Regions from separate parts of the Tardiphaga sp. 619_E2_N8_4 genome, predicted to be linked through region 2. Evidence: predicted binding sites of a transcription regulator. Region 2 holds the regulator's gene; each other region holds the start of a gene.
What was found. The regulator PhoB, encoded in region 2, activates phosphate uptake and scavenging genes when phosphate is short. The targets are predictions, from matches to a motif close to TGTCATNNANCTGTCAT.
Positions count from the first base shown of each region.

Region 1: the regulator PhoB is predicted to act here: its motif matches at 7,863-7,879, upstream of AB8A23_RS04115 (alkaline phosphatase D family protein).
Region 3: the regulator PhoB is predicted to act here: its motif matches at 4,092-4,108, upstream of AB8A23_RS29130 (esterase-like activity of phytase family protein).

Region 1 is NZ_JBPWQJ010000001.1:872,468-883,262, forward strand. It holds gene AB8A23_RS04085 (GNAT family N-acetyltransferase) at 1-379, opposite strand, end outside; gene AB8A23_RS04090 (alpha/beta hydrolase family protein) at 660-1,544, shown strand; gene AB8A23_RS04095 (thiol-disulfide oxidoreductase DCC family protein) at 1,567-1,989, shown strand; gene AB8A23_RS04100 (flavin monoamine oxidase family protein) at 1,998-3,251, opposite strand; gene maiA (maleylacetoacetate isomerase) at 3,345-4,010, shown strand; gene typA (translational GTPase TypA) at 4,204-6,027, opposite strand; gene AB8A23_RS04115 (alkaline phosphatase D family protein) at 6,260-7,813, opposite strand; cobalamin riboswitch at 7,959-8,147, shown strand; gene AB8A23_RS04120 (TonB-dependent receptor) at 8,254-10,530, shown strand; gene AB8A23_RS04125 (PepSY domain-containing protein) at 10,533-10,795, shown strand, end outside.
Region 2 is NZ_JBPWQJ010000001.1:664,559-675,353, forward strand. It holds gene AB8A23_RS03145 (OpgC domain-containing protein) at 1-256, opposite strand, end outside; gene apaG (Co2+/Mg2+ efflux protein ApaG) at 499-891, shown strand; gene AB8A23_RS03155 (Hsp33 family molecular chaperone) at 1,859-2,857, opposite strand; gene AB8A23_RS03160 (aminoglycoside phosphotransferase family protein) at 2,987-3,796, shown strand; gene argF (ornithine carbamoyltransferase) at 3,804-4,742, opposite strand; gene AB8A23_RS03170 (aspartate aminotransferase family protein) at 4,742-5,968, opposite strand; gene AB8A23_RS03175 (GcrA family cell cycle regulator) at 6,415-6,924, shown strand; gene phoB (phosphate regulon transcriptional regulator PhoB) at 7,167-7,871, opposite strand; gene phoU (phosphate signaling complex protein PhoU) at 7,963-8,676, opposite strand; gene pstB (phosphate ABC transporter ATP-binding protein PstB) at 8,705-9,532, opposite strand; gene pstA (phosphate ABC transporter permease PstA) at 9,529-10,374, opposite strand; gene pstC (phosphate ABC transporter permease subunit PstC) at 10,376-10,795, opposite strand, start outside.
Region 3 is NZ_JBPWQJ010000001.1:6,126,491-6,137,285, forward strand. It holds gene AB8A23_RS29120 (cache domain-containing protein) at 1-565, shown strand, start outside; gene AB8A23_RS29125 (methyl-accepting chemotaxis protein) at 745-2,430, shown strand; gene AB8A23_RS29130 (esterase-like activity of phytase family protein) at 2,678-4,033, opposite strand; gene AB8A23_RS29135 (Bug family tripartite tricarboxylate transporter substrate binding protein) at 4,343-5,329, opposite strand; gene mbfA (iron exporter MbfA) at 5,737-6,708, shown strand; gene AB8A23_RS29145 (antibiotic biosynthesis monooxygenase) at 6,862-7,155, shown strand; gene AB8A23_RS29150 (sugar phosphate isomerase/epimerase family protein) at 7,218-8,021, opposite strand; gene AB8A23_RS29155 (DMT family transporter) at 8,070-8,984, opposite strand; gene AB8A23_RS29160 (methyl-accepting chemotaxis protein) at 9,352-10,795, shown strand, end outside.

The sequences.
Region 1 (10,795 bases), 210 kb from region 2:
TCACCATGCTCTTCAGCCCGCTCTGCACGAGGTCGCGCTTGGCGGAGGCGAACAGCCGGCGGCCGAAGCCGAGGCCCTGGAATTCCGGACGCAGGTAAAGTTCGTAGATCTCGCCTTCGAACTGCAGGCTGCGGGCGCGGTTGCGACCGTAATTGGCGTAGCCAGCGACCTTGTCACCGAAGCACAAAACGCTGACGCGGCTGCCCTTGCGGATCGCGGAATCCCACCAGCCGGGACCGCGGCGGTTGATCAGCTTTTCCAATTCGGGGCCCGGGATAAGACCTTGATAGGCCGCGCGCCAGGCTTCGTCATGGGTGGACGCCACCGCGGCTGCATCCGCAGCTTTGGCCGGCCGAACCTCGATCAGGGTTGTGCTCATGGAGGGGATCAAAGCAAGTCGGCGGGCGCTCTTCAAGGTCCATCGTTAATTATCGGTTAACGTGTGGATTTTCAGCATCAGTTTACCGAAAGAGTTGTATCGAAAAAGGACAGAGCTGCATCCAATGCGCGCCGAACGCCATGTTTTCCACTGCTGGCACGTATCGCGCGAGTCGTGTCGCAGTTGCACACGCGTATCGATGTGCACAACTGCACCGATGTGATTCGCGGCGTGTAGAGTGCGACAGGCATTGCGTCCGCACGAAAGTCCCTGAGCGCTCATGAAACACGTCCAAGCGCTTTGCCTGCTGGCTGCATTGCTCGGAAGCGCCGCTACTGCCGCAGCCCAGACATCAGGCGCGCAGGCCCCGGAAGAAGCGCCGCATCGCCGGCAGGTCTGGTCGGTAGCGTCGCCCGATCCAAATACCAGTTCCCGCGCGGTGCTATTCCGCCCACCCGGCAATGGCCCGTTCCCGCTCGCTGTCATTGCGCATGCCACCACGCAGAATGCGCTGCGCCGCGCGCAGATGCCGCAACCGGAATATCGCGCACTGGCCTCCTGGTTCGTTGGGCGTGGCTACGCCGTGCTGGTGCCCGAGCGCCCCGGCCATGGCTTAACCGGCGGGCGTTATCTCGAAGACCAGGGCGGCTGCGACAATGCCGACTATGTCGGCGCCGGCCGCGCCACGGCGGATAGTATCGCCGCAGCGATGACTGACATTCGCAAACAACCCTTCATTCGCAGCGACGGCACGATCGTCGTCGGCCATTCCGCGGGCGGCTGGGGCGCGCTCGCCATGGCCGGCGCCAATCCGCAAGGCGTCAGAGCGATCATTGCCTTTGCCCCCGGACGCGGCGGCCATGCCAATGACCGGCCGAATGACGTCTGCGCGCCGCAGCGCCTGATCGCCGCGGCCGCAACCTTCGGACAGACGGCGCACACACCAGTGATCTGGCTCGTTGCGCGCAATGACAGCTATTTTTCGCCGGACTTGTCACGCCAGCTGGCGGATGCGTTTCGCAAGGGTGGCGCCAGGGTCGATGTCCACGAGCTGCCGGACTTCCGGAGCGAAGGCCACTGGCTTGCGGAAAGCAACGGCGGTGACGACATCTATGGTGCCACGCTGGACAAGGCGCTGAAGGCAATCACGGCGAGGAAGCGATGACGCGCAAACCTGCGCAACCGGAATGGACAGTGCAGTGACCGAGCCCTGGCCCGATGACAATGTCATCCTTTATGACGGCGTCTGTATCTTCTGCTCGCGCTGGATCCAGTTCGTCGCCAAACGCGACACCGATCATCGCTTCCGCTTCACCCCGATCCAGTCCGACTATGGCAGCCGCCTCGCCCGCCATTTCGGCATCGATCCCGCCGATCCCGACACCAATGCGGTGATCCATGGCGGCGTGGCTTATGTCAGATCCGATGCGGCGCTGACGGTGCTGTCGACCCTGCCCGGCTGGCAATGGGTGCGCGTGCTGTTCGCCGTGCCGAAGGCGCTGCGCAATCCGGTCTACAGCCTGATCGCAACGAACCGCTATCGTATCTTCGGAAAGACCGAGGCGTGTATCGTGCCGGACGCGGGGATGAGGGCGAGGGTGATAGAGTAAGCGAGCGTCTACGCTTTGCTCTGCTTGCCTGTAGCCATCACTTCCTTCGCCGCCCGCTCTCCACTCTCTCGCGCCCCATGCGCCGTCGAGAAGAAATTCGGCGATGTCGCTTCGCCGGCAAAGAACAGCCTGCCATCCACTGGCGCCGCGAGAACCGCGCGCGCATCGGCATGGCCGGGCTTTGCCGCCGAATAGGCGCCTTGCGCGAAGCGATCATGTCCCCAGCGGGATTCCGCGAGCGGCGTGAGCTTGCTGCGGATGTCTGAGCCGAGCAGCGCCACGATCTCGTCGATGCTTTGCGCGGCGAGTGCACCCTGGCCGGCGTCTTCCAGGTCGCGTGCGAACCTGCCCCCGAAGAAGCCGGCGATGCAGGGGCGGCCGGAGGGGCGCAGATGAAAGCTGCCGACACCGGTGCGCATGGCGGCGCCGCGCAACCCGATATCGGACGGCCACTTCTCGGCATCGGCGAGCGCCAGCATCACCTTGTTGTCCGCGCCGAGCGGCAGGCCCGCGGCGGCCTCGACCTTGCTGGGCAACGGCGGCGTGAAGCGGATATTTTCATTGGCGATGAGATTGGTCGGCACGCAGACGATCACTTTCGCCGCGCTGAGCGTGCCGCGCGACGTCTCGATGCGAATGCGCGCGCCGGAATGATCGATAACAGTGACTTCGGTATTCAGCGCCACCGGACACGGCGCGCCATAGGCTGCGATCAGCGCGCCGTAGCCATCGGGCAGGCGCCAGTTGATGTCCGTGTCCTCATAGGCATCCATGTCGTGCAGCGACACATCCTTGAGCTCGAAACCGTTGATATAGGTCGAGACCGCATCGATCATCGGATTCCATGTATTGCCGGGCTCAAGGCATGTCGCCGCCGGCGCATCGATCTCGTTTTCCGCGGCTTCCTCGGCGCGGTCGTAGAACGCGTCGATCGCGGCGAAGAACTCATCGCGCTTCGCCTTCGAGAAGGCGGCGTCATAGGCCTGATCCCGCCATGGCGGACGCGACTTGTCGACGGCGAAGCCGAGCTCTTTCGCGATGCCGACGAAGTCATTCTTGTCGGCGGAGTGCAGCCATTCACAGCCCAGATCGAACGGAATGCCGGGGGCCGCCATGATCGTATGGGCGCGGCCGCCGATCCGGTCGCGCGCTTCCAGCACGATCACGGAGAGCCCGGAACCTCCTAGCATACGCGCGGCGCCGAGGCCGGCAGCGCCGGCTCCGATGATGGCGACATCTACTTCGGAAGGCAGTCTGGTCATCGCGTCGGTATTCACAGCGGATGGGAAACGGGTGACAACGGGATAAAGGCTTGCTTGAATTATTCAAGCCACCGCTGCCCCCGGAGAAGATGCATGACAGCCCCACACGATTTCGAACTCTACGGCTTCTGGCGGACGTCCGCGACCTATCGCGTCCGCGTGGCGCTCAACCTGAAGGGATTGGAAGCGCACGAGCGCGTGATCGACCTCGACAAGGGCGAGCAGCGCGGCGACGCGTTCCTCAAGATCAATCCGCTCGGCGCGATTCCGGCCCTGATCGAGCCCGGCCACCTGCCGCTGACGCAGTCGCTGGCGATCCTGGAATTCCTCGACGAGATCCATCCGACCCCGCCGCTGCTGCCGAGCGATCCACACGGCCGCGCACGGGTGCGCTCGATCGCCGCGATGCTGGCCGCCGACACCCACCCACTCATTACGCCGCGTGTACGCAAATATCTCGCCATCACCGCCGGCTTCGACGATGCCGCAGTTCGCGCCTGGCTGGTGCACTGGTTCACCACGGGCCTTGCCGCCGTGGAAGAGCGCCTCGCCAGCGAACCCGCCACCGGCCGCTTCTGTCATGGCGACGAGGTGACCATCGCCGACATCTGCCTGCTCAGCATCACCGCGACCATGAAGGTGCTGAAGATCGAGATTGCAGGCATCCCGACCATCGACCGCATCGTCGCTACCTGCGAGGCGATGGAGGCGTTTGCGAAGGCGGATCCGTTGAAGCAGGTGGGAGCGCCGGCAAATTGACTCTGCCCTCATCCTGAGGAGCCGCGCAGCGGCGTCTCGAAGGATGGCCACAAGCGTCGGCGCGACACCAACTCATGGTTCGAGACGGCGCTGCGCGCCTCCTCACCATGAGGGGCGGAGTGAAGGCATCGCACCAAACAAAAATGCCCGGCTTTCGCCGGGCATTTCGTAACCAGTCAAAGAATGCTCTCGCTTACGCGATCACTTCCTTGGTCTTTTCGGCGCGCTTGCGGTCGTTGGCATCGAGATGCTTCTTGCGCAGGCGGATTGACTTCGGGGTGATCTCGACCAGCTCGTCGCTCTCGATATAGGCCAGCGCCTTTTCAAGGGTCATGCGGATCGGCGGCGTCAAACGCACCGCTTCGTCCTTCGACGTGGTGCGGATGTTGGAGAGCTGCTTGCCCTTGAGAACGTTGAGTTCGAGATCGTTCTCGCGGGTGTGCTCGCCGATGATCATGCCCTTGTAGACCTTCCAGCCGGGCTCGATCATCATCGGGCCGCGATCTTCCAGCTTGAACATGGCGTAGGCCACCGCTTCGCCCTGGTCGTTGGAGATCAACACACCGTTACGGCGGCCGGCGATCTCGCCCTTGTAGGGCAGGTAGTCGTGGAACAGGCGGTTCATGATCGCGGTACCCTTGGTATCGGTCATGAGTTCGCCCTGATAGCCGATCAGGCCGCGGGTCGGCGCGTAGAACACCAGACGCAGGCGGTTGCCGCCCGAAGGACGCATCTCGATCATCTCGGCCTTGCGTTCGCTCATCTTCTGAACGACCACGCCGGAGAATTCCTCATCGACGTCGATGACGACTTCCTCGACCGGCTCCAGCGTGTTGCCGTTTTCGTCCTTGGTAAGAACCACGCGTGGACGCGACACCGACAGTTCGAAGCCTTCGCGGCGCATGTTCTCGATCAGGATCGCGAGCTGCAATTCGCCGCGGCCCGACACTTCCATCGCGTCACGATCGGCGGATTCGACGACCTTGAGCGCGACATTGCCTTCGGCTTCGCGCAACAGGCGGTCGCGGATCAGGCGGCTGGTGACCTTGTCGCCTTCGGTGCCGGCGAGCGGCGAGTTGTTGACGATGAAGGACATCGACACGGTCGGCGGATCGATCGGCTGCGCCTGGATCGGAATTTCAACCGACGGATCGCAGAAGGTATCGGCAACAGTGCCCTTCGGCAGGCCGGCGATGGCAACGATGTCGCCGGCTTCGGCGAGTTCCACCGGCTGGCGCTCAAGGCCGCGGAAGGCCAGGATCTTGGTGATACGGCCGGTTTCGACGACCTTGCCGTCACGCGACAGCACCTTGACGGCCTGGTTCGGCTTCACCGAACCGGCCGAGATGCGACCGGTGATGATGCGACCGAGATAGGGGTTGGCTTCCAGGATGGTTCCGAGCATGCGGAACGCACCTTCTTCAACCACCGGCGGCGCGACATGCTTGATGACGAGATCGAACAGCGGCTTCATGCCGACATCATGCGACGCGTCCGGGCTGTCGGCCATCCAGCCGTTGCGGCCCGATCCGTACAGAATCGGGAAATCGAGCTGGTCGTCGGTGGCGTCGAGCGCTGCGAACAGGTCGAACACTTCGTTGACGACTTCGGTGATGCGGGCGTCCTGACGGTCGACCTTGTTGATCGCGACGATCGGCTTGAGGCCGAGCTTCAGCGCCTTGCCGACCACGAACTTGGTCTGCGGCATCGGGCCTTCAGCGGCGTCGACGAGCACAATCACGCCATCGACCATCGACAGGATGCGTTCGACTTCGCCGCCGAAGTCAGCGTGGCCCGGGGTGTCGACGATGTTGATCTGGACTTCATCCCACAGCACCGAGGTGCACTTGGCGAGAATGGTGATGCCGCGCTCTTTTTCGATGTCGTTCGAATCCATCGCGCGTTCCTGGACGCGCTGATTGTCGCGATACGTGCCCGACTGCTGCAGCAGCTTGTCCACGAGAGTGGTTTTGCCGTGGTCAACGTGGGCGATGATAGCAATGTTGCGAAGGTTCATAGGTCTTCTTCTGGTTACGGTCTGGGTGCCCTTGAGCGGGTTCAACAAGACATGCTCGACAACAAAAGGCTTATGCCTTGCGCTCGAGCGCGTTCGATAACTGCCTCGTCTGAAAACGCGCTGGGGCAATCCCTCCAAAAGCAAACCCGGCCAGAAGGGGCCGGGTACTCGGACGCGTTGCGGCGCAATATAGGGGGAAATCGCCGAAAAACAATGCGAATCTGCCAAATGGTTAGCCCAATTTCGGGTCCAGAACCGTGGCCCAAAGGGCCATATCGGCCCGATCCCGCAAGGTAACGGTCATTTGGCCGCTTTGGCCGTCGATTTTGACGTGACCGAAGAACTGCATGCCGGCCGACGGGGGCAAATTCTGCTTATCGGGCCCCGGCGCCTTCACGAAACGGACCTCAGGACCGAAGGTATTGTCGAGCGCCGCCGGCCCGAAGGTTCCGGCGTGAAACGGGCCCGAAACGAACTCCCAGAACGGCTCGAAATCCTGAAACTGCGCCTTTTCCGGATTGTAGTAATGCGCCGCCGTGTAATGCACGTCGGCGGTCAGCCAGACCGTGTTGCGGATACCGGCCGATTTGATGAAGCGCAGGATATCGGCGATTTCCAGCTCGCGGCCCCGCACTGGTCCGTCGCCCTGCGCGATGGCCTCAGACCCGGTTTTGTCGGCGGCGTTGTCATAGACGACGAGGCCGATCGGCATATCCGAGGCGATGACCTTCCAGGTCGCCTTCGAGGCCATCAATGCGCGCTTCAGCCAGGCCATCTGCTCCGGACCGACGAAATACGCATCGGGACCATAGCTCTCCTGCAGGTTCGGGCCGTTGGGCCCACGATAGCTGCGCTCGTCCAGCATGAAGACATCGAGATGCGGGCCGTAATTCAGCGTACGATAGACGCGGCCAGGCTCGTTCGGATTGATCGAGATCGGATACATCTCGTGAAAGGCACGCGCACCGCGCGCCGCCAGCAGCGTGACGTCGCGCTCCTTGTAGGACGCGGGCAACTGCTTCGATGAAGACCAGTTGTTGGTGACCTCGTGATCGTCCCACTGGCCGAAGATCGGCACCTGCGCATTGAAGGCGCGGACATTGTCGTCGAGCAGATTGTATTTGTGCGCGGCGCGGAATTCATCGAGCGTTTCGGCGACCTTCGCCTTCTCCGGCACCGTGATGGTGTTCTTCCAGATCGCGCCGTCAGGCAGTTTCGTTTCAGGCAGGATCGGACCATCGGCGTAGATCGTATCGCCGGAATGGATCAGGAAATCCGGGTTGTGCTTTCGCATGGTGGCGAAGGTGACCATGCCGCCATCGTCAGCATTGATACCCCAGCCCTGGCCGGCGACATCGCCGCCCCAGACAAAGGACACATCGCGGCGATCCGCCGGCGCGGTGCGGAAGCGGCCGATCACGGGCTCGCCGACGATGTCGGTATGCGAGAGATCGCGGAATTTGACACGGTAGAAGATGTCCTGCCCGGCTGGCAGATTATCGAGCAGCAACTTCGCCGTGAAATCGCTCTCGGGCAGCGCCGTGATAACCGGCAACATGCGCGCATTGCTGAAGGATTCGGTAGTGGCGACTTCCACCATCATCTGCGCCGGGCGATCGGCGCGCGACCAGATCATGCCGCTGCTCGTCCCGACATCGCCGGACTGCACGCCATGCGACACGACCGGACGATCCGCCGCACGGCTGAGGTAAGGCATCGCCAGGAAGCTTGCGCCTGCTGCGGCTGAGTGCGCGAGGAAGCGACGACGGGATAAACGTAGTGCCATGGCGAACTCCTGATCCTGGCTCTGGCACCCGTGGTGCTAGGCAGAACACTTGACGCTGCGATGACAGGTGATGCGCAATATCAACACCCGCCAAAGCAAGTTGCGAATGGCTGGCAGCTTGATTGACACATTTGGAAATTTCACCTTAACGTGAACGCGACGGTTCCCTTCGGGGATCAAAAGGGAATGCGGTGAGGGGATCCCCCGATTCCGCGGCTGCCCCCGCAACTGTAAGCGGCGAGCCTGCGCCAAGAGCCACTGGGTGTTCACCTGGGAAGGCGGCGACAGGCACTGACCCGCGAGCCAGGAGACCTGCCGCCAGTCGTGGTCACACGCGAGCACATTGGGCGGGGTGTCCTGGTGGAAGTCACACTGCCTGTTTGAAAGCGGCGGGGCGACTTGGTTTGCGGTGACGTGCCACGTAACCGCGAGTCCTGTTCATGACCTCCGTTTCTCCCGTTGCATTGAAGCGACATACTCCCTTTCTTTATTCTGTTGCTCTCTCCTGCTTGTTGTGTCCGAGCGAAAGCTGGTCGCAAACCTCACAGTCGAGCCAGACGCTCGATCCTGTTGTCGTTCAGCCGTCAGCGACACCTCAACGCGCACGCCGCGCCACGAACGGCAATGCATCGCGCGCTGCGCGCTCGCGGCAGCAGCGCAATGTCGCCGCCAATACCGGCGCGCCGGTTGCCACGCCGACAGGCCCCGTCTTCGCAGCGCCGACGCTCAACCTCACCGGCACCACATCCACCGGCAGCCGCCTCGGCCTGACGCGCCTGCAGACGCCGGCCAGCGTCGAGGTCATCTCAGCGGAAACCATGGCCGAACGCGGCCAGCAGAATCTGATTGACGCCGTGACACAGAACGCCACCGGCTTCACCGCAAGCCCGGCGCCGGGCAATGGCAGCATCGCCTTCAACACCCGCGGCTTCACCGGCAACGGCACCGTGATGACTCTGTATGACGGCACACGGCTCTATGTCGGCTCGGGCACGCTGACCTTCCCCTATGATACCTGGTCAGCTGAGCGCGTTGAGGTGCTACGCGGCCCGGCATCGGTGATGTATGGCGAAGGAGCCGTCGGCGGCGCCATCAACGTCATCTCGAAACTGCCGCTTTGGGTGCCGCGCAATCAGGCCGAAATCTCGCTCGACAGCAACATGACCCGGCGCATTGCAGTGGATAGCGGTGGACCGATCAACAAGGATGTCGCCTATCGCATCACCGCGACCGGCAACATGTCGGACGGCTGGGTCGATCGTGACAACACCTCCAATGTCGAAGTGCATGCCGCCGTCCAGATCAAGCAGACCGAAGACATCACCTGGACGATCTCTACGGATTACGGCGATCGCAGCCCGTCGCGCTATTTCGGCACACCGCTGATCAACGGCAAGCTCGATGAGTCCCTGCGCTTCAGGAATTACAATGTCGGCGACAGCAGCATCCGCTATCAGGACAGCTGGAACCAGGTGAAGACCGAGTGGCAGGTGACAGACAGCATTACGCTGCGCAACACCCTGTACTACCTGAACAGCCAGCGGCACTGGAAAGACGTCGAGACCTACAACTTCAGCGCCGCAACGGGCCGCATCAATCGCAGCGACTATATCGAGATCTTCCACGACCAGCAGCAGATCGGCGACCGCTTCGACGCGACGTTCCGCGGCCATATCTTTGGCATGGTTAACGAATTTGTCGCCGGCTTCGACGTCAACCAGATCGACTTCAAACACATCAACAACTCGCCCTATGGCGGCACGTCGTCGGTGTCGCTCACCGATTTCTTCCCTGGCTCCTTCGCTGCGACAACGACCCAAACGGTTCCGGGCTTCAGCACCACGACCAACCAGTACGGCCTATTCGCCGAGAACCGTCTGTCGATCACGGAACAACTCTCTCTGATCGCTGGGATCCGGCAGGACGAGCCGACTATCAATCGCACCGACTACGTCACCCCCGGTAACAGTTTCGAGAAATCCTTCTCAGCGACCAGCTGGCGCGCCGGAGCGGTCTATACGCCCATCAAGGACCTGGCCTTCTACGGCCAATACTCTACAGCCGTAGATCCGGTTGGCGGCCTAGTCTCGCTGGCGGCAACAAACAAGAGCTTCGAACTAGCGACCGGTAAGCAGGTCGAGATCGGCGTCAAACAATCGTTCTGGGGTGGCCGCGGCGAGTGGACCTTAGCCGGCTATCAGATCGTCAAAAACAACCTGTTGGCGCGCGATCCGAACTTGCCGTCAATGGTTGTCCAGGTCGGTCAGCAGTCGTCGCGCGGTGTCGAGGCTTCGGTGGGCCTCGCCCTCGACCACGGGTGGCGCATCGATGCCAATACCGCTTTCCTGCGTGCGAAATATGATGACTTCGTGCAGTCAGTTGGCGGCGTTGCGGTGAACTACGCCGGCAACGTGCCGGCCAATGTGCCACAGAACGTCTCCAACATCTGGGCGACCTGGGCCTTTGCACAGGATTGGTCGGCAAATGTGGGCGTCCAATTCGTCGGCCGCATCTATGCAGATAACGCCAACACGCTCGTGCGTCCTGCCTATCAGGTTGTCAATGCCGGCGTGCAGTGGAAGGCCGACCGCAATACGACGGTGTCGTTCCGAGTCTACAATCTGCTCGACGAGGTCTATGCAACATCGGGCGGCACCAATCAGTGGCTGCTCGGCCTACCGCGCACCGCTCAACTCGCCGTCAATGTAAAGTTCTGAGCGTGCCACGCACACTGACACGAACACTCCGGCGGTGGCTGTATATCGGTCACCGCTGGGTCGGCATCGTCACCTGCCTCTTCTTCGCGATGTGGTTCATCTCCGGCGTGGTGATGATGTATGTCGCGTTTCCCGGCCTCTCCAATAAAGAGCGGCTGGCGGCATTGCCCGATATCGTCTGGGAGAAAGTGGCGCTCTCTCCCGACGAGGCGATGAAGGCTGCCGGTGCCACGCGCTATCCGCGCGAATTGCGATTGAACATGGT
Region 2 (10,795 bases):
TGAAGATGAAGATCTCGGTGGCGTCGCTGAAACCGTAATTACGGATCGTCAGCCAGGTCAGGATATTCGGCGGCAGGTGATCGATGAAGATCAGCCACAGCGCCAGCCCGCGAAACAGATCGAGGCGCAATTCGCGTTCGGTGCCTGCGACGGGAAACGACACGGCATCGGCACGCGTCGAGGCGCGCGACGCGGACACGTGGGAGGACGCATCTGCGTGGGGCAGGCCGGCAATCGGGTCGGCAACAGAGGTCATTCAGCACCGCTCAACGGAAATCGTCGCATGATGAAAATCGACCGCCCCACACCACGCAGGCCATCTGCATGGGGCGATCCGTCACGTCATAGCCAAATCAGGGATCGATTATGGGGTAACTATGTTGAAACCGCGATGGGTTGCCGCCGTTCCGCGCAGCACTCCACGCCGATTTTCCCTGGATTTGGCCGGTAACGTGTTTTTCGCTATGCTTGCGACGCATTTTGAACGATGACACCGCCATGTACCGCGCCATAACACGACAGATCGAAGTCACCGTCGAACCGAATTTCATGCCTGAAAGCTCGTCGCAGGAGAAGCGACAGTTCTTCTGGTCCTATACGGTCGTCATCACCAATGCCGGCAAAGAGACCGTGCAGTTGAAGACCCGGCACTGGATCATCACCGATGCATCCGGCCGCATGCAGGAAGTGCGCGGCGAAGGCGTCGTCGGCGAGCAACCCGTACTCGGGCCCGGCGAACGCTTCGAATACACATCGCGCGTGCCGCTGCCGACGACGTCCGGCTTCATGGAAGGCACCTATCAGATGGTGACCGATACCGGCGAGCCGTTCGAGATCGACGTGCCGCTGTTTTCGCTGGACGGACCGGACGGCAAGCGCGTGCTGAATTAGGCGACCGCCGTAGAAATGTAGGATGGGTAGAGCGTCTTCGCGAAACCCATCATCACCACCGTATGTTGATGTTGGTGATGGGTTTCGCTCCGGCGCAAGATGCGCCTGCGCTCTACCCATCCTACGGCCTCATCGCAGATTCAATTTTCAAACAGCCACTGCTTTTCAGACATGCGTCATCGCCCCCATTGTTTGCGGCGCGGGGGCGCCGTCGTCTCTTGCATTCCCGCCCCCTTGTGAGAGGGCGTGCGGAACGCCGGGTGCCCGTTGCACCCTTGGGCCTGATGCGAATGCGGTCTTCCGCAATCTGGAGTGCATCAGGACTTTCGGAGGCGCCGAGCGATTGCCCGACGTTCCGCCTGCGGTGTTTTTTCGGTTGCTTGCACATCTGCCATGGCGAACGGTCCCATCACCAAAATTAATGTCCCAGGGCGGAGGGACAGGGTAGCCGCAAAGCACTTGGCCGAACGCGTTTCGATTTGGTCGTCCGTCACACTGTCCAGGGCTCTTCCCATCCCAAGGTCGGCCGTCTCCTTGCCAGTAGCAGTGCTGGCGCAGATCCGTCCTGCCCGAAGACAGACGTTCCCCATGAACCGCGTAACGCCGCATCTCCGGCGTCCACCGCATCCAGCCCCGCGAACGTGACGATCGCGATCGCCCCTCTCATCGGGGCCGGACGAAGGGGAATATAATCAAGGCAGGGATCTTGTCAACAGAGGATAGGAAAAAATGTTTAGGCGCTGTCTTGCGGCCCCAAACTGTCATTCCGGGGCGCGGGCGCATCTTTGCGCACGTGAACCCGGAATCCCCGCATGGGAGTCTCCGACAGCGTAAAACACTCTGGGATTCCGGGTTCGCGTCCGGCAAGTGCCGGCCGCGCCCCGGAATGACGAGTGTGGATTGAGTTTCCTCGCCGCACCAATTGGTGTGCCGGGGAATGACAGCGGGGTGTGACGCGGGCGAATGCCTATTCCACGCCCGCTTCCTGCGGTGTGAACTCGTACACCGACGAACAGAACTCGCAGGTCACGACGACCTTGTCGTCCTTGACCATATCGGCGCGGTCCTGCGGCTCGAAGCTCTTCAGCATGCCGGACACGGCATCGCGCGAACAGGAACACTCCGCGCGCAGCGGCGATGACGCGAAGACGCGGACGCCGCGCTCGTGAAACAGGCGATATAGCAGCCGCTCGCCGGACAGATCCGGATCGATCAGCTCGACGTCCTCGACGGTGCCAATCAGCGACTGGCCCTCGACCCAGGCGTCATCTTCCGGCACAGCATCCACCTTCGCGCCCTCCGGCGCATCGCCGGCATGGAGGTCGCGCTGCACGCGCTCCGGCGCCTTCGGCAGGAACTGCAGCAGCATGCCACCGGCGCGCCAGCGATGTGTCGGGCCGCCTTCCTCGCCGCTGCGCCATTCTTCGCCGACGGCGAGGCGCACCTTGGTCGGAATCTGTTCGGAGCGCAGGAAGTATTCATGTGCGGCATCTTCCAGCGTGCCGCCATTCAACGCGACGAGCCCCTGATAGCGGCTCATATCCGCCCCCTGATCAACGGTCATCGCCAGATGGCCCTTGCCGAGCAGCGCCGCGGTGCCAAGACCGGGCAAAAGGCGCTCGGCATCGAACCGCGCATAGGCGCGCATTTTATCGGGCGCGCGGAAGTCGACGATCATCAGCGACACCGGACCGTCGGTCTGGGTCTGCAGGATGAAGCGGCCGTCGAATTTCAGCGACGAGCCAAGCAGTGTGGTCAGCACGATGGCCTCGCCGAGCAGCTTGGCCACCGGCGCGGGATAATCATGCTTGGCGAGCAGTTCATCGAGTGCCGGACCAAGCCGCGTCAGCCGCCCGCGCAGGTCGAGCGGCGCCACCTCGAAGGGCAGCACCGCGTCATCGACCGGAACGGAAGACGGCGCGCGGATGGGGGCGTCGGGCTGGAGATTTGGATTTGATGGGGTCATGGCGCTCTATGTAAGGGCGAGGAGCTGAAATCGAAACCCCGCAAAGGGGCAAATGTCCGAACGAATACAAGGCATCCGGCGACGATTTGCCCCCGCTCGGATGAAATATCTACCAAGTATAAGCGAACGATGTTTGAAACCTACCTTAGGCGATGGCACCTCGTCCCGGACGGCACGCCCATTACCTCCCACGCTGGATATTTGCTGCCAGTCCTGCATCGGGGCCAGCCGGCGATGCTGAAACTGGCCAAGGGCGAGGACGAACGCGCCGGCAGCGCGGTACTGGAATGGTGGGACGGCGACGGCGCCGCACGGGTTCTGGCCCGCCATGACGACGCATTGCTGATGGAACGCGCGCAAGGCCCGGCCTCGCTCTCCGACATGGCGCGTGGTGGACAGGACGACGAAGCCTCGCGCATCCTGTGCGCCGTGGCGGCGCGGTTGCACCGGCCCAGGCAAAAATCGCCGCCTCCGCTGGTACCGCTGCGGCATTGGTTCCGCGAACTCGCGCCGGCCGCAGCGACCCATGGCGGCCTGTTACGTCGCTGTTCCGAAACGGCCAACGCTTTGCTGGACGACCCGCGCGAGGTGACCGTGCTGCACGGCGACCTCCACCATGACAATGTGCTGGACTTCGGGGAGCGTGGTTGGCTTGCCATCGATCCGAAGCACATCATCGGCGAGCGCGGCTTCGACTTCGCCAACATTTTCACCAACCCGGATCTCTCGGACCCCACGCGCCCGGTCTCGACCTTGCCAGGCCGTTTCCAGCGGCGTGTCGAGGTCGTCAGCGACGCGGCCAAACTCGATCGCTATCGCTTACTGCAATGGGTCCTGGCATGGACCGGCCTCTCGGCCGCATGGTTCCTCGGCGACGACGATCCGGCGAGCATCGACTTTCAGGTGGCCGAGCTGGCCGCGACAGAACTCGATCGCTGATCGCGCCTCACGCCACCGCGTTGAGGCACCAGGCCAGAATGCCCTTCTGTGCATGCAGACGGTTTTCGGCCTCGTCGAACACCACCGACTGCGGACCGTCGATGACCTCGTCGGTGACTTCCTCGCCGCGATGCGCCGGCAAGCAATGCATGAAGAGTGCGTCCGGCTTGGCCAGTGACATCAGGCGCGCATTGACCTGATAGGGCTTGAGCAGGTTGTGGCGGGTCTCGCCGTCCTTGTCGCCCATCGACACCCAGGTGTCGGTGACAACGCAATCGACGCCCTTCACCATCGCATCGGGATCGTCGCTGAAGGTGATCGGCGCGTTTGCCGCCTTGACCCAGTCCTTGAACGGCTTCTTCGGCGACAGCTGCGGCGGCGTCGCGATATTGAGTTTGAACTGGAAGCGCTCGGCCGCATGGGCCCAGGACATCAGCACATTGTTGTCGTCGCCGGTCCAGGCCACGGTGCGGCCCTTGATCGGGCCGCGATGTTCCTCATAGGTCATCACATCCGCCATCACCTGGCAGGGATGCGAGAAGCGCGTCAGGCCATTGATGACTGGCACGGTCGCATTTTCCGCGAGCTCCATCAGCGAGTCATGATTGAGGATGCGGATCATGATGATGTCGACGAAGCGCGACAGTACGCGTGCGGTGTCGGCAATGGTCTCGCCGCGACCGAGCTGCATTTCGGCGCCGGTGAGCATCACGACTTCGCCGCCGAGCTGGCGCATGCCGACCTCGAATGACACGCGAGTGCGCGTCGAGGGCTTCTCGAAGATCATCGCCAGCGTCTTGTTCTTGAGCGGACGATCGGGCTCGGCATTCGTGCCATCCCGCCCCTTCAGCTTCGCCTTCATGGCGGCAGCCGCGTTCATGATATTGCGCAACTCACTGGCCGGCACGGCCGTGAGATCAAGAAAGTGCCGCAGTGACGTGCTCATCACGCGGCTCCCTGCGTCTTGGCAGATGAACCGAGGGCCACGCAGGCCTGTTCCAGCCGCTGCACGGCCTGCTCGATCTCGGACTCGCTGACGATTAGCGGCGGCAGGAAGCGCACGACATTATCGCCGGCGCCGACGGTCAGCAGCTTCGCGTCACGCAATGCGGCCACGAGATCACCAGCCGGCACGACAGCCTTGAGGCCGATCAGCAGACCTTCGCCGCGCACTTCGCTGAGCACATCAGGGTGGCCGTCGACCACGCCCGCGAGTTTCTGTTTGAGCAGCAGCGACATCTTCTTCACATGGTCGAAGAAACCGGGCTTCAGCATGATATCGAGCACGGAATTCGCGGCAGCGACCGCCAGCGGATTGCCACCGAAGGTCGAGCCGTGCGAGCCGGGCGCCATGCCTTCGGCCGCTTCCGCCGTGACGAGGCATGCGCCGATCGGGAAGCCGCCACCGAGCGCCTTGGCGAGCGACATCACATCAGGCGTCACACCAATGCGCTGATAGGCGAACAACTCGCCGGTGCGGCCCATGCCGGTCTGCACTTCGTCGAAGATCAGCAGAATGCCGTTCTTGTCGCAGAGTTCGCGTAGCGCGCCGAAGAACGCGTTGCTCGGTGCACGCACGCCACCCTCACCCTGCAGCGGCTCGATGAGAATGCCGGCGGTGTTCGGACCGATCGCCTTCTTCACCGCTTCGATATCGCCGAGCGGCAACTGATCGAAGCCGTCGAGCGGCGTGCCATAGCCTTCAAGATATTTGGCAGCGCCGGTCGCCGCCAGCGTGCCGAGGGTGCGGCCATGGAATGCGCCTTCAAAGGTGATAATGCGCGTGCGCTCGGGGTGGCCCTTGGAGAAATGATAGTGGCGGGTCACCTTGATCGCGCATTCCATCGCTTCCGCACCCGAATTGGCGAAGAATACGAAGTCGGCAAAGCTCTGTTCGCACAGCCGCGCGGCGAGGCGCTCGCCGTCCGGGCTCTTGAACAGGTTCGACATGTGCCAGAGCTTGGTGGCCTGCTCCTGCAATGCGGCGACCATATGTGGGTGCGCATGGCCCAGCGCGTTCACGGCAACGCCGCTGGTGAAATCGAGATAACGCTCGCCATCGGTTCCAATCAGCCACGCGCCTTCACCGCGCTCGAAAGCGACATCCGCACGCGCGAAAACAGGCAGCAAGTGAGCCTGAGAGAGGGGCGAAGACGTTGCGTTGCTGGTCATAACCGATCCGATCGAAAAGACTGCGGCCGCGTCGATGACAACTGTGCGAAATCGAACAACGGACCCTAGAAACGAAACGTGCCGCCCTTCTCGGGCGGCACGTGGGCATTATTCTATGTGTGCTGTGAAGACTGTCAACCGCGCACTGCGGCTTTCGAGTCACACGGAGTCGCAGAAAAAGCCGATTTTGCAGCTTTATTTGCAGAAGCATGTGGACGCGGCATGCCCGACTCTTGCGCGCGAGTCACGGCATATTGTAGCTTTTGCCTCGTCGGATACGACATCTCGTGCGGCGGTAGATCCTTTTGACACATCCAGTGCGGCGTAACAGCCGGACGCGAAATTCGCGCCCGGTGAGCGCTAAAGGATTCTGACCGCAGGGATTTTTGAAGTCTCAACTCGCAGCGCTGCCCGGTCAGGCCGGCGCTCACGAAGGGAAAACGGCGATGACGGTAATGACATGGACCGACGATCGCGTCGAACAGTTGAAGAAACTCTGGGAAGGCGGCCTTTCCGCGAGCCAGATCGCTGCGGAACTCGGTAACGTGACCCGCAACGCCGTAATCGGCAAGGTGCACCGTCTCGGCCTGTCCGGCCGTGCCAAGAGCCCCTCCTCGGCAGCTCCGCGGCAGCGCAAGGCGCGCCCGGCGCAGCAGATGGTACGCGTCGCCCGCCCGATGGCGCGCGGCAACACAGCATTGGCCCATAACTACGAGATCGAGGCCGAGCCCGACCCGATCGCCTATGACAACATTGTGCCGATCAGCCAGCGCCTGTCGCTGGTCGAACTCAACGAAGCCACCTGCCATTGGCCGATCGGCGATCCGTCGAGCGCGGACTTCTATTTCTGCGGCGGCAAGGCCCTGGCCGGCGCCCCCTATTGCGCACATCACTCGCGCATCGCCTATCAGCCGGCCAGCGACCGCCGCCGCGCGGTGCCGAAGCCGACGCGCTGAGCTGGAAGATATCTAAACCAAATGAAAATGCCCGGTGATGAGCCGGGCATTTTTTGTTTGGGGCTTCTAACCTCGCCCCGCTTGCGGGGAGATGTCGGCGTCCGCATGCGAAGCATGAGGGCGTCGGGTGAGGGCCCCGCTCCACAGACTCCGAAGCCGATGGAGAGTCCCCCTCATCCGACCCGGCGTCGCTGCGCAATGCCGGGCCACCTTCTCCCCGCAGGCGGGGAGAAGGAAGATACCTACTCCGCCGCCTTGTCGAACCGGTCGTCCAGCGCGTAGCCGGCGCCGCGCACGGTGCGGATCGGATCGGGCTCACCGGCGGGATTGAGCAGCTTGCGCAGGCGGCCGATATGCACGTCGACGGTGCGCTCGTCGATATAGATGTCGCGGCCCCAGACGCTGTCGAGCAACTGCTCGCGGCTGAACACGCGGCCCGGATGTTCCAGGAAGAACTCCAGCAGGCGATATTCGGTCGGACCGAGATCGATCGGACGGCTTGAGCGCACGACGCGGCGCTTGTCACGGTCGAGTTCGATGTCGCCAAACGCCAGGACAGTGGCGAGACGCTCGGGAGCTGCACGACGGAGCAGGCCCTTCACGCGGGCCAGGAGCTCCGGCACGGAGAACGGCTTGACGATGTAGTCGTCGGCACCGGTGGCGAGACCGCGGACGCGCTCGCTCTCTTCGCCACGCGCCGTCAGCATGATGATCGGCAATGCCTTGGTTTCAGGCCGTGCGCGCAAGCGGCGGCACAGTTCGATGCCGGACAGGCCCGGCAGCATCCAGTCGAGCACCACGAGATCCGGCACCCGCTCCTTCAAGCGGGTGTCCGCATCGTCGCCGCGAGCGACGGTTTCAACATCATAGCCTTCGGCGTCGAGATTGTAGCGAAGAAGCGTCGTGAGGGCTTCCTCGTCCTCCACCACCAGAATGCGTGCATTCACAGCCATATGGTCAATATCCTCAGTGACGTCCGAAAAGCCTTTAGATCATGATCCTTGCGGAAGACTGGCTTCCACTTTTCCGGATCATGCTTCAGACCGTCGGCGTATTCGCGAATGTGGTCATGTCGCCCTTCGGGCGCTTGTCGAGGATCTGCTGGCCCTCGATCATGTAGAACACGGTTTCCGCAATATTGGTGGCATGGTCACCGATCCGCTCGATATTCTTGGCGCAGAACATCAGGTGGATACAGAACGAAATATTACGCGGGTCTTCCATCATATAGGTCAGGAGTTCGCGGAACAGCGAGGTGCAGATCGCGTCGATTTCCTCGTCGCCCTTCCACACCGTCATCGCGGCGGGCAGATCGTGTGCGGCATAGGCGTCGAGCACAGCCTTGACCTGGGTGGTCACGAGGTCGGTCATGTGCTCGAGGCCGCGGATCAGCTTCAGCGGATGGAAGTCGCTGTCGAGTGCATTGACGCGCTTACCGATATTCTTGGAGAGATCGCCGATGCGTTCCAGATCGGTGGCGACGCGCAGCGCGCCGACGATCTCGCGCAGATCGACAGCCATCGGCTGGCGCTTGGCGATGGTCAGCACGGCGCGCTCTTCGATCGTGCGCTGCAACTGGTCGATCTCGGAGTCAGTGGCGACGACGCGCGCACCGAGCGCGACGTCCCGGCGGATCAGCGCATCGACGGATTCGACGATCTGCCGTTCCGCGAGGCCACCCATCTCGGCAACGAGACGGGTCAGCTCCTGCAGATCGTCGTCGAAAGCCTTGGTGGTGTGTTCAAAAGCCATCTCAAATTCCTCCCGCGAATATGTCGCGTCAGCCGAAGCGGCCGGTGATGTAATCCTGGGTGCGGCGATCGGTCGGCGACGTGAAGATCTTGTTGGTCTGATCGAACTCGATCAACTCGCCGAGATACATGAAGGCCGTGCTGTCGGAGACGCGGGCAGCCTGCTGCATGTTATGGGTCACGATCGCGATCGTGTACTGATCCTTCAACTCGTCGATCAGCTCCTCGATTTTCGCGGTCGAGATCGGATCCAGCGCCGAGCACGGCTCGTCGAACAGGATCACTTCTGGCCGCACCGCGATGGTGCGCGCGATGCACAGGCGCTGCTGCTGACCGCCCGACAGGCTGAGGCCCGATGCGTTGAGCTTGTCCTTGACTTCGTTCCACAGCGCACCGCCGCGCAGCGCCTTCTCGACGCGCACGTCCATCTCCGACTTGGAGATCTTTTCATAGAGGCGGATACCGAAGGCGATGTTTTCATAGATCGTCATCGGGAACGGGGTCGGCTTCTGGAACACCATGCCGACGCGGGCGCGCAGCAGGTTGAGATCCAGCTTCGGATCCAGAATGTTCTGGTTGTCGAGCATGAGCTGACCTTCGGCACGTTGGCCGGGATACAGGTCATACATGCGGTTGAAGATGCGCAGCAGCGTGGACTTGCCGCAGCCCGACGGGCCGATGAACGCAGTCACGCGGTTCGCCATCAGCGTCAGGTTGATCTTCTTCAGAGCGTGGTGTTCGCCATAGTAGAAGTTGAGATCGCGCACGGTGACCTTGGGCCGGCTCTCGCCCTGCAGGGCCGACGGCGGCGGCATCGAAACGGAAGGAACGCCAGACGACACAGAAAGCTCACTCATTTTGCTGTCCTCTCGGCGCCGAGAATGCGCGCGCCAATGTTAAGGGCAAGTACGGTCAAGGTGATGATCAGGGCACCGCTCCAGGCGAGCTGCTTCCAGTACTCGTAGGGGCTCTGCACGAAGTTGTTGATGGTCACCGGCAGGTTGGCCATCGTCTTGGTGAGATCGAGGCTGAAGAACTGGTTACTCAGCGCGGTGAACAGCAGCGGCGCCGTTTCACCGGCGACACGTGCGGTCGCCAGCAGCACGCCGGTGATGAGACCGGAACGGGCTGCACGATAGGCGATCCGCTTGATGACCAAGGAACGCGGCAGGCCGAGCGCCGAGGCCGCTTCACGCAACGGATTGGGCACCAGGCCGAGCATGTCCTCGGTGGTGCGGACGACGACCGGGATCACGATCACGGCGAGCGCGAGCGAGCCGGCGAGAGCCGAGAAGCCGCCCATCGGAATCACCACCGCGCCATAAACGAACAGGCCGATGATGATGGACGGGGCCGACAGCAACACGTCGTTGATGAAGCGGATCACCGAGGTGAGTTTGTCGTGCTTGCCGTATTCCGCGAGATAGGTGCCGGCAAACAGGCCGAGCGGCGCGCCGATGCCGACGCCGATGACGGTCATCATGACCGAACCGACGATGGCATTGAGCAGGCCGCCTTCCATGGAGCCGGGCGGCGGCGTGTTCTGGGTGAATATCTGCAGGCTGATGCCCGCGAGACCGTTGTAGAACAGCGTGAACAGGATCAGCGCGAGCCAGGTAACGCCAAAGAGAGCGGCACCGACGCAAAGCAGACGGATGATCGTATCGTGGCGACGGCGGGATGCGTAAATCGGGTTCATGTTAGTTGCCCGCCTTCTTTTCCAGACGCAGCAGCATCAAACGCGCTGCCGAGAGCACGAAGAATGTCAGTACGAACAGCAGGAGACCGAGCAGGATCAGGCCCGATTGATGCAGACCGTCACTCTCCGCGAACTCGCTGGCGATCGCCGCCGAGATCGTTGTGCCCGGGCCAAAGATCGAGCCTGTGATGCGGAACGAGTTGCCGATGATGAAGGTCACCGCCATCGTTTCACCGAGCGCTCGGCCAAGTGCCAGCATGACGCCGCCGATCACACCGACGCGGGTGTAGGGGATGACGACGTTGCGGACGACTTCCCAGGTGGTGCAACCGACGCCGTAAGCGGCTTCCTTGAGCACCGGCGGCACCGTCTTGAACACGTCGACCGAGATCGAGGTAATGAAGGGCAGCACCATGATGGC
Region 3 (10,795 bases), 5.5 Mb from region 2:
CGATGCGGAGCGCACCAATGCGACGGTGCAGCAGCTCTCTAGCGGCGCCGAGAAGATTGGCGAGGTCGTGCAGCTGATCCACAACATCGCCTCGCAGACCAATCTGCTTGCGCTCAACGCGACGATCGAAGCGGCACGCGCCGGTGAATCCGGCCGTGGCTTCGCGGTCGTCGCGTCGGAAGTGAAGGCGCTGGCGAGCCAGACAGCCAAGGCGACCGAGGAAATCTCGGCGCAGGTTGCGGCGATGCAGGCGTCGACGCAGGAGGCTGTCAACTCGATCAACGCCATCACCGGCACGATCGCGCAGATGAGCCAGATCACCACGACGATCTCGGCGGCAGTGGAAGAGCAAGGTTCGGCCACGCAGGAAATCGCGCGCAACATCCAGTCGGTTGCCGCTGGCTCGAGCGAGGTCAGCGCTCATATCGGCGGCGTCAGCGCAGCGGCGGAAGCAACGGGGCAGGCGGCAGGCATGGTGCTGTCGAATGCGAAAGAACTGGATGGCCAGTCGAGCATCCTGCGCAAGGCGGTGGATGAATTCCTCGCGAAGGTTCGCGCAGCGTAGAGCCTTTCCTCTTCTCTCGCGGAGAGCGAGCTCTTGTAGCGCTGCAATCGTTGCTCATCATCAAGTATCACAGGCTCGATGATTTGCGGGTTTGGTTTGTAAAGAACAAAAAAAGGTCTGTTCGGTATTCTTCTCCTCAATTGGTATTTGCACCCGCGACCTTTTTTGGAGAACTCATTGTGAAGATAAGTAATCTGACGATCACGCCCAAGCTAGGTATTCTGGTGGGTGTCATGTTGCTTGGTCTGTGCGCGTCTGGCGTTCTCGCGGGATATTTCGTTCAGCGCGAGATGATGACCTCAAGGATCGAGGAGCTTCGCCACTTCGTCGATGCCGCGCGCAGCGTGGCGATCGGATTGCAAAAACAAGTCGACGCCGGCCAGCTCACCAAGGAAGCCGCGATGGCAGAATTCGGTCGTCGTGCAAATACGATGACCTACGACAACGGCGCGGGCTACCTGTTCGGCTCCATGATGGACGGCGTGACGGTGTTGTCGCCGGATGCCAAGCAGATCGGTCAGAACCGTCTCGATGTGGTGACCAATGGCAAGGCGATCGGTCGCGAGTGGCGCGACAGTGTTGCTGCCAAGGGCGAGCACACGATGTTCTACGACTACGTCAAACCCGGCCAGACGGAGCCGCTGCGTAAGGTTGCTTATGCCGCTGCGATCCCGGGATGGAACATGTATGTGGGCGCCGGAGCCTATCTGGAAGACCTCGACGCCAGGTTGAAGCCGATCGTCTGGGCGCTCGGTTTGGCGATCCTTGCTATTGGTGCGGTCGCGGGCGGCATCGCCTGGATGATCGGTCGCAGCATCAGCCGCCCGCTCGGTCAGCTCGGCGCGCGGATGCGCACGCTGGCCGATGGTGCGCTTGAAGACGACATTCCCGGGACCGGGCGCGGCGATGAGATCGGTGCGATGGCATCGACCGTTCAGGTCTTCAAGGACAACGCGGTCCGGATTCGCGGGCTCGACAAGATCGAAGCCGAGACGCAGGCGCGCGCGTCTGCCGAGCGTCGTTCGACCATGGAGAGCATCGCCGATGATTTCGAACGCAGCGTCAACGGGATTGTTCGCTCGGTATCGACGGCAGCGGCAGGGATGCAGACCACCGCGCAATCCATGACGGCGACCGCCAGCGATGCCAGTTCGCGTGCATCGACGGTTGGAGCCGCGTCGGAGCGGTCGTCGGACAATGTCAGCACGGTTGCAGCCGCCGCCGAGGAATTGTCGGCTTCGGTCAGCGAAGTCCTGCGGCAGGTCTCGCAGTCGAGCCAAATTGCGAGCAAGGCAGTCGGCGATGCGGAGCGCACCAATGCGACCGTTCAGCTGTTGTCCAGCGGCGCGGAGAAGATCGGCGAAGTGGTTCAGTTGATCCACAGCATCGCCTCCCAGACCAATCTGCTCGCGCTGAATGCGACCATCGAAGCGGCGCGCGCCGGCGAGTCCGGCCGCGGGTTTGCGGTCGTCGCCTCTGAAGTGAAGGCATTGGCGAGCCAGACCGCCAAGGCTACCGAAGAGATCTCCGCCCAGGTCGCCGCCATGCAGGCGTCCACCAGCGAAGCCGTGCTTTCGATCAGCGCCATTACGGGGACCATCGCGCAGATGAGCGAGATCACCACCAGCATCTCCACGGCCGTCCAGGAGCAGGGCGAGGCCACGCGGGAAATCGCGCGCAACATTCAGTCGGTCGCGGCGGGCTCCAGTGAAATCAGCGAACATATCGGGGGCGTCAGCAGCGCAGCAGAAGCGACCGGGACGGCGGCCTCGCAGGTGTTGTCGAATGCCAGGGAGCTCGACACCCAGTCCGGCATGTTGCGGACGGCGGTGGACGAGTTCCTGACCAAGGTGCGTGCTGCTTAATTTCTTTCCCTCCCCCCCTTGCGGGGGAGGGTGGGTCGAACACGCGAAGCGGGTTCGAGACGGGAGAGGGGGCGGCCGAGCGCGGGGCTACCCCTCTCCCGCCTTCGCTTCGCTCAGGCACCCTCTCCCACTGCGCGCAGCTACGCTGCGCTGGGGGAGAGGGGAAGTCAGAGAGCCGCGCTCAACAGAAAAGCCCTCCCTTGCGGGAGGGCTTTCGTCGTTTCAGGCGGGGGCCTGCTCGCGTTGCTTACTTCGCCTTCAGGAAGTCGGCGACTTCGAGCAGCACGAACTCGTTGTCGTCGGCCTTGTTCGGCTCGCGGCTCGACGAGAACGGCAGGTTGTTGTCGTTGCCGACGATGATGTGGGTGGCATCAACCTGGTCGACGTTCTCGATGGTGAAGAACGGGAAGGTCAGCACGCCGTCATTCAGCGGCTTGCGGGCCAGCTTGTTCGGGTCCTGGATCTTCATCAGGTCGATGAAACCAATCTTGCGAACGGGCTTGCCGACATTGGCGTCGTTCAGTTCGATCTTGTAGACCTTCTTGAACTTGGCGAGATCCGGGAAGCAGTCTTCACCGCGCTTGCCGTCGGCGCAGGCCTTGTCCTTGGTGCCTTCGCCATTGTCGCGCTCGATAATCAGGCCGTTGTCGGCGGTGATCATGTTGAAGTCGCCGATGGCATTGCCGTTCTGTTCGAACACATACTGCCAGTAGCGACCGGTGAACTTCTCGTTGGCGACGTCGAATTCCAGGATGCGCGAAGCTTCCTTGCCGTCGACCTTTTCCCAGTCCTTCTTCTCGGCATCCCAGATCGGGCCTTCGAGCAGGCCGTAGAGGAACTTGCCATCCTTGGAGGAGGCGAAGCCTTCATAGCCCTTGGAGCGGCGCAGGTTGACCGTGGTGTAGGTGGCGCCCGGTGCGCCCGGCGACTGCACCGACCAATGGTCGGGCGAACGCACCGGCTTGCCGTCGGCGACGGTGTCGAACACAGCCAGAACCTTGCCGGTCTTGTCGGCCTTGATGATGTAGGGTCCGAATTCCTCGCCGATCCAGAAATTGTCGCCGACGATCTGGAAGCCTTCGGTGTCGACATCGGCGCCGGTCAGGTAGCGCTTGGCGGTGTCTTCATGAACGATGCGGAACGGCACCTTCTTGTCGGGATCGTGCAGGAACACGGTGGCCTGACGCTCGACCTTGCCGTTTTTCCAGTCGATCTTGTGATGATTGAGATAGATCATGTAGTCGGCCGAATTGTAGCGCGAGCCGGCGCCATTGTCGGTCAGCACCCAGAACGAACCGTCTGGCATCACCTTGATGCCGGAATGGCCCTGCAGCGGCTGGCCCTTCATCGGCAGCGAGATGCCGGTGGCGCGCTCGTAGGACTTGCCCATCACGGTGCCGAGCGCGTCGACGCGCTTGCCGGTGGTGTATTTGCCCGAGGTCTTCAGGTCGTTCGGCGCATCCGCAGGCGCATCGATGGTCGACGTCGCCGGCAGCACGGCATGGCCGGCGAGCTTGGCGGGGAATTCACCTTCGGTCTGGGCGAAAGCGGCGGATGTGAGCATGACGAGGGAAGCGACGGAGCAGAGGAATGTGCTGCGCATGGTGTGTCTCCTTGTGGTGACCATGCGGCGTGTTCTGAGGCGCGGGCGTTACGCTGCGCTGACAGTTCCGTGACAAGAAAATGACGAGAGGGGAAAACCCTGCGACATGCAGTCGCCGAGTCTGCGGGTTAGGCGCGGTTCCTCTTCGTTCAACCCACGCAAAACCATCGTCATGGCCGGGCAAAGCGCGAAGCGCGGCTTCGCTGGATGTCCCGGCCATCCACGTCTTCTTTGTGGCCGAGACGTGGATACCCGGCATTCGCCGGGCATGACGAACATACCTGCCGTGCGGTTCTATCTGAAATGCGCCTACTGCTTCTCGATCCCTGCATCCGTGATCAGCTTCTCCCACACCTTGAGCTGATCCTTCAGGAAGGCGTCGAATTCTTCCGGCGTACCGGAGAAGGCTTCCATGCCGCGGTTGGCAAGGTCTTTCTGGATCTCGGGGCGTTCGACGATCTTGCGGATTTCGGCGTTGAGCTTGACGACGATGTCCTTCGGCATGTTGGCCGGGCCGAGATAGCCCTGCCATGAGGTGATGTCGAAGCCCTTCACGCCGGCCTCGTCCATGGTCGGCAGATCCGGCAGAAGCTTGGAGCGATATTTCGTGGTCACCGCGAGCGACTTCAACGCCTTGGCGTTGACATGCGGCAGGCCGGTCGGGACGTCCACGAACATCATGCTGACACGGCCGGCGATGACATCGGTGAGCGCCGGTGGTGAGCTCTTGTAAGGCACGTGCAGGAGATCGAGCTTGGCGAGGCGGGCAAAGGTCGCGCCCGAGACGATCGCCGACGAACTGCCCGATGCGTAGGAGTACTTGCCCGGCTCTTTCTTGGCGAGCGCGATCAGCTCTTCCACGGAGTTGGCGGGAATCTCAGGATTGATCACCAGCATGAAGGGCAGGTCGCCGGTGCGCGCGATCGGCGTGAAATCCTTGATCGGATCATAGCTCATGGTCTTGAGCAGAAAAGGATTGGCCGAATGCGTCGTGTTGGTCGTGACGAACAGCGTGTAACCGTCGGCGGGGGCGCGGGCGACGAAACTGGCGGCGATCGAGCCATTGGCGCCGGCCTTGTTGTCGATCACGGTGTTGGCGTTCAGTGCGGTGCCGAGTTCCTTGGCGATCAGGCGCGTCGTGGTGTCGGTGCCGCTGCCGGCGGCGAAAGGGAGCACCAGCGTGATCGCCCGGTTAGGATAGTTCGCGATTTGTGCGATGGCATCCGGGGTCGCCAACAGCAGCGCTCCGATAAACGATGCGCTCGCCACACCGCGAAGAACTGAAAGTCCGTGCATTCCGCTTTTCTCCCTGAATCGGCTTTGGTAGCCCATATTTGTTGCGGGCAAACTAGCGGAGGTCGGTGACGCACGGAAGCGGAAAGGTATGCAGTTCAGGTGAGCGCGCTGTCGATGGTGTAGGCCATGCATCGACTTCTGCTGCACCGGGTCGACCTTATCGCGTTCGTGAGCGACAGCACCTGCAGACGGTCGCTGATCTCCGCAGCATCTCCACGTCGGGGTCGGTGCGAATGCCGGGGCGACCTCCGGAGCACGCACGGTCGGTTCGTCGCGATCCTTCTCGTCGCCGCTACTGCTTCCCGACCAGCGACAGGTTCAGCGCCGCGCAGGCGCAAAGCTCTTTGACAAATGCAAGGCAGCTCTTATATAAATTAGAATAATTCTAAACTAAGCAAGGTATTGATATGAAGGCGTTTTCGGAGCTTACCGAACGCGAGGTGCTGGCGGTTGCGATCTCCAGCGAGGAAGAGGACAGCCGGATCTATCTCAGCTTCGCCGAGGATCTGGCAGAGCGCTATCCCGATTCCGCGAAAGTCTTCAGCGAGATGGCCGAAGAGGAAAAGGGCCATCGGCATCTGCTGTTGCAGATGTATGAGGAGCGCTTCGGACCGAACCTTCCGCCGATCCGGCGCGAAGACGTCAAGGGCTTCATCCGCCGCCGACCAATCTGGCTCACGCGTAACCTGTCGCTCGACACCATCCGCAAGGAGGCCGAGAGGATGGAGTTCGAGGCCGAGCGCTTTTACGCCAGGGCCGCCGAGCAGGCGACGGATGTCGGCGTTCGCAAGTTGCTGGGCGATCTGGCCGAGCTGGAAAAAGGACACGAGCATCTCGCGGCCAAATTATCGGATGCCATCCTGACGTCCGACGTTCGTACGGTGGAGGACAACACCCGCCACCGGATGTTCGTCCTGCAGTATGTCCAGCCAGGTCTTGCGGGCTTGATGGACGGCTCCGTATCGACGCTGGCGCCGCTGTTTGCGGCCGCGTTTGCAACACATCACAACTGGCAGACATTCCTTGTTGGCCTCGCCGCGTCGATCGGCGCCGGCATTAGCATGGGTTTCGCCGAAGCACTGTCGGACGATGGATCCATGACCGGACGCGGCTCGCCGTGGCTACGTGGCGGCATCTGTGGGCTGATGACGACGCTGGGCGGTCTCGGCCATACTCTGCCTTATCTCGTGCCGGACAGCTGGCCGAATGCATTCTGGATCGCGACGGCCATCGCGGGTGTTGTCGTTTTTTTCGAACTCTGGGCCATCGCCTATATCAGGGCGCGCTATATGGATACGCCGTTCCTGCAGGCCGTCTTTCAGGTGGTGCTTGGCGGCGTCATCGTTCTGGCGGTGGGAATATTGATCGGAGGCGCGTAGTGGGTGGGGAGGCGTCAGATGGCGTCGCTGCGCGGGATGGCGTAGGTTCTATGCGCGGGAAACCCTGCTGCTCGTCCCGCCGATGATGAGTGTGTGCGATGCATGATCGCGGCAGGTGCGATCGCGGGCAGCTTACGGGTGAAGGAGCGTCCCATGTACGCTGCCATTCGTCAGAGCAAGGCAAAGACCGGCATGGCTGAGGAACTGACGCGCAGGATCAAGGAAGGTGCCATTCCGATCATCAGTGATGTCGAAGGTTTCATGGCCTATTATGTGGTCTATGCGTCCGACGATACGGTGACGGCGATCAGCATCTTCAACAATTTCGCGGGCGCCGAGGAGTCGAACCGACGCGGGCTCGCATGGAGCGAACAGAATCTGGCGCCCTTGCTGATTGGACCAGCTACAGCGATAGCCGGGCCGGTTATCGCTCATACGTTGGCATAACGCGCGCGAGACAGGTGCTATGCCGGACGGTGGCATGTGCGCGTAGATTACTCGCTAGATTCTCAATCTCCCAGCAGGCGCTTCGCGCCGGCGATTGCGCGGCGCGCGACTTCTTCGGGGCCGCGCTCCCGGGTCAGCGCATCCATCGGCACTTCGAGCGCGACCGGAATATGCTTCGGCAGGTGCGCGGCGATGGCGCAGAGGTCGATGCCGCCGTCGCCGGGTGGCAGCCGTTCAGCGCGCGCGGTGTGCAGCAGTCCTTCCACCGTGCCAGGCTTCTCCGCCGGAGCATCGCAAAAATGGAAAAACGGCAGCAAGCGCGATGGCATGTCGTCGAGTTCGGCGAGGCTGCTGTCGGAGCGGTCGAAATGCAGCGTATCGACAAGGATACCCGCATTGGCGCAGCCTGCGGTCTCGACGATGGCGCGCGCCTTGTGCAGGTTCGACACATTGGTCCAGGGAAAGAACTCCATCACCGGCATGATGCCGTATCGCGCCGCAAGATCGGCGATGGCCGCCAGTCGGTCGGCGAGGCGGGACAAGTCGGGATCATAGGGCGCGACGATGACATGGCGGGCTCCGAGCTCCGCGCCGGCGGTGAGTATCGGCTCAAGCGCCGCGACGTCGATCCCGGGCGTGATCTTGACGAGTTCAATATCGAGCACGTGCAGTCCGGTATCGGCGAGACGCGCCTTGGTTTGCCGCATCATCGCCTTGTCGTTCATCAGCGGGTAGCCAGGGCTTTCCGCGGTCACGGCGATCAGTCTCAGTCCGACACTCCGGTAGCCGCAGCGCGCGGCAACATCGATCATCTCTGGCGGCGCCAGCGATAGCACGGTGAGGTGGGCAAGCGAGAAAACGGTCATGTGATGTTTCTACTCCCGATGTCAGGCTGGCCGGAGCGGATGTTCGGTCTATCGCCGTGATGCGATGAATACGCCCGACAGCACCAGCACGTAACCGATAAGGTGAAACAGTTGCGGCTGTTCGCCGAGAAACGCGATGGCCAATACCGATCCGAACACCGGCATGAGATGCAGAAATGGTGCCGCGCGATTCGGGCCGATCAGCGCGATACCGCGATTGAAGAACAGATAGGCCAGCGCGGACGGAAAGATCATGGCATAGGCGAGCGTCAGCAGCGTCACGGTGTCGAAGATCAGCGGCGAGCCCGAGTTAAGTTCCCAGATGCTGACCGGCAGGGTCAGGATCGCGCCGCCGGCGGTGGTGAAAGCAATCAGCGACATCGGGTGCGTCACCGGTCGCCGCAGCATCAGCGCCGAATAGATGCCGAACACCAGGAGCGCTGCGAACAGCATCGCATCGCCCTTATTGATCTGGATACTGGCCAGCGCGGTGAGATCGCCGCGCAGGATGATGATCAGCACGCCGGCCATGGAAACCACGATGCCGAGCAGTTGCGCCAGCGTCAGTCTCACGCCGAACAGGATCAGCGTCCACAGCGCGACGCAGAGCGGGCCCGACGACTGGATCAGCAGCGCATTTAGGGCCTGCGTGTATTTCAGGCCCCAATAGGCCAGTACCGTATTGGCAGCGAAGCCGGTCAGCGCCAGCATGGTCATGAGAGAAAGCTGGGCGCGGAGGACCGGCCAGTCTGCGCGCAGATGCGTCCAGGCGAAGGGCAGCAACAGGAAAAAGGCCCCGATCCAACGCACGCAGGCCAGCGTCACCGGCGGGACGTGGCCGGCGACATAGCGGCCGAGCACGATATTCCCGGCCCAGAACAGCGAGGTGAGGCTGAGCAGGAGATAAGGCTGGTTGGCGAACCAGCCGACGATCGTTGGTCGCGGCGGAGCGGAAGGGGTCATCGGCTCGATGGTCAATGCAGCTTTCCATAGGCGGCAGTTCGCCGGGTGGCACAAGTCACGCTGGCGCGCGGGCACCATGCGCGGCAACGGAGCGCGCATCGGTAGATGCGTCGAATGGACGCCAGGAAGGAGCCTCGATTCAGGTATTTAGATGCCGAAAAACACGCAAAATCAGACGATTATACCTTTTCCGCCAGGCGAACATTAACTGCTTTCGAACGGCTAGCCGATAGAACTGAATCACAATGATGGAACTTGTTTCTTGAGTTGCGGGTCCGGATACCTCGTCGACGTTGTGCAGTGAGTGTGTCTGGAGCCGTTCGGCTTTGAGCGCACGACCGAGGGGTCGGCGCGACAGGAGATCGCAATGCCATTGTCCGCCTCCCAACCCAAACCCGGCCGTCGCCGGGGTCTCGGTCTTGGCCCGCGCATCATGTTGATGACGGTCTCCGGCATTCTCATCCTCGGCATCTGCATCACGCTAGTCGCCAAATATGTGCTCGAACAGGGCGCCGCCAAATCCGCGACGGAGCGGGTCGAGACCAATATGCGCGTCGCCTGGAACGTGCTGCGCGAGAGCGGTGACAAATACAGCATCGCGGATGGCAAGCTGCTTGCCGATGGCAAGCCGCTGAACGGCAATTTTGCAGCGGTCGACAAGATCAAGATGCTGGTCGGCGGCACCGCGACGATCTTCATGAATGACACCCGCATCTCGACCAATGTGATGAAGCCGGATGGCACCCGCGCTATCGGCACGCAACTGGCGAAAGGGCCGGCCTATGACGCAGTCTTCAATGGCAAGACCGCGTTCCGTGGTGAAGTGGCTATCCTCGGCGAGCCGTATATGACTGTCTATGATCCGATCTTCGACGCCAGCCGCAACGTGATCGGCATCCTCTATGTGGGCATCAAGAAGGTCGAGTTTCTCGAAACCGCCAACGACACGCTCTGGACCATTATCTATGCGACGCTCGGCGTGATGCTGCTCGCCATCATTGTCAGCTATGTTGTGGCGCGCAGCAGCGTGGTGCGTCCGTTGAAGGCAAGCATCGCCACGATGAACAAGCTCGCCAAAGGAGACCTCACCGTCGACGTTCCGGCAAGCAAGCGCGCCGACGAGATCGGGGAGATCATGGCGGCGCTGAGTGTATTCAAGGAGAACGGCCTCGAAGTCGAGCGCATGAAGGTCGCGCAGATCGCTACGGAAAGCCGCACGGCCGAACAGCGCAAGGCGGATATGATGAAGCTCGCCGCCGATTTCGAAGGCGCCGTCGGGCAGATCGTCGAGACCGTGTCATCCGCCTCGAAGGAACTGGAAGGTTCGGCCACCACATTGACGGCAACGTCGGATCGCTCGCAGGCTTTGGCGATCGCGGTGTCGGCGGCATCGGAAGAAGCTGCCACCAATGTGCAGTCGGTCGCATCCGCCACCGAGGAAATGTCGTCGTCCGTGCACGAGATCAGCCGCCAGGTGCAGGGCGCCGCGCGCATTGCCAGCGAGGCTGTTGCGCAGGCTGACAATACCAACAACCGCGTCAGCGAACTGGCGACGGCCGCGGCGCGCATCGGCGATGTCGTCGAGCTGATCAACAATATCGCGGGGCAGACCAATCTGCTCGCGCTCAATGCGACCATCGAAGCGGCGCGCGCCGGTGAGGCCGGCCGCGGCTTTGCGGTGGTCGCCGCGGAAGTGAAAGCGCTGGCCGAGCAGACCGCGAAGGCCACTGGCGAGATCAGCCAGCAGGTCAGCGGCATCCAGAAGGCGACCGAGGATTCGGTGTCGGCTATCAAGGAGATCTCCATGACTA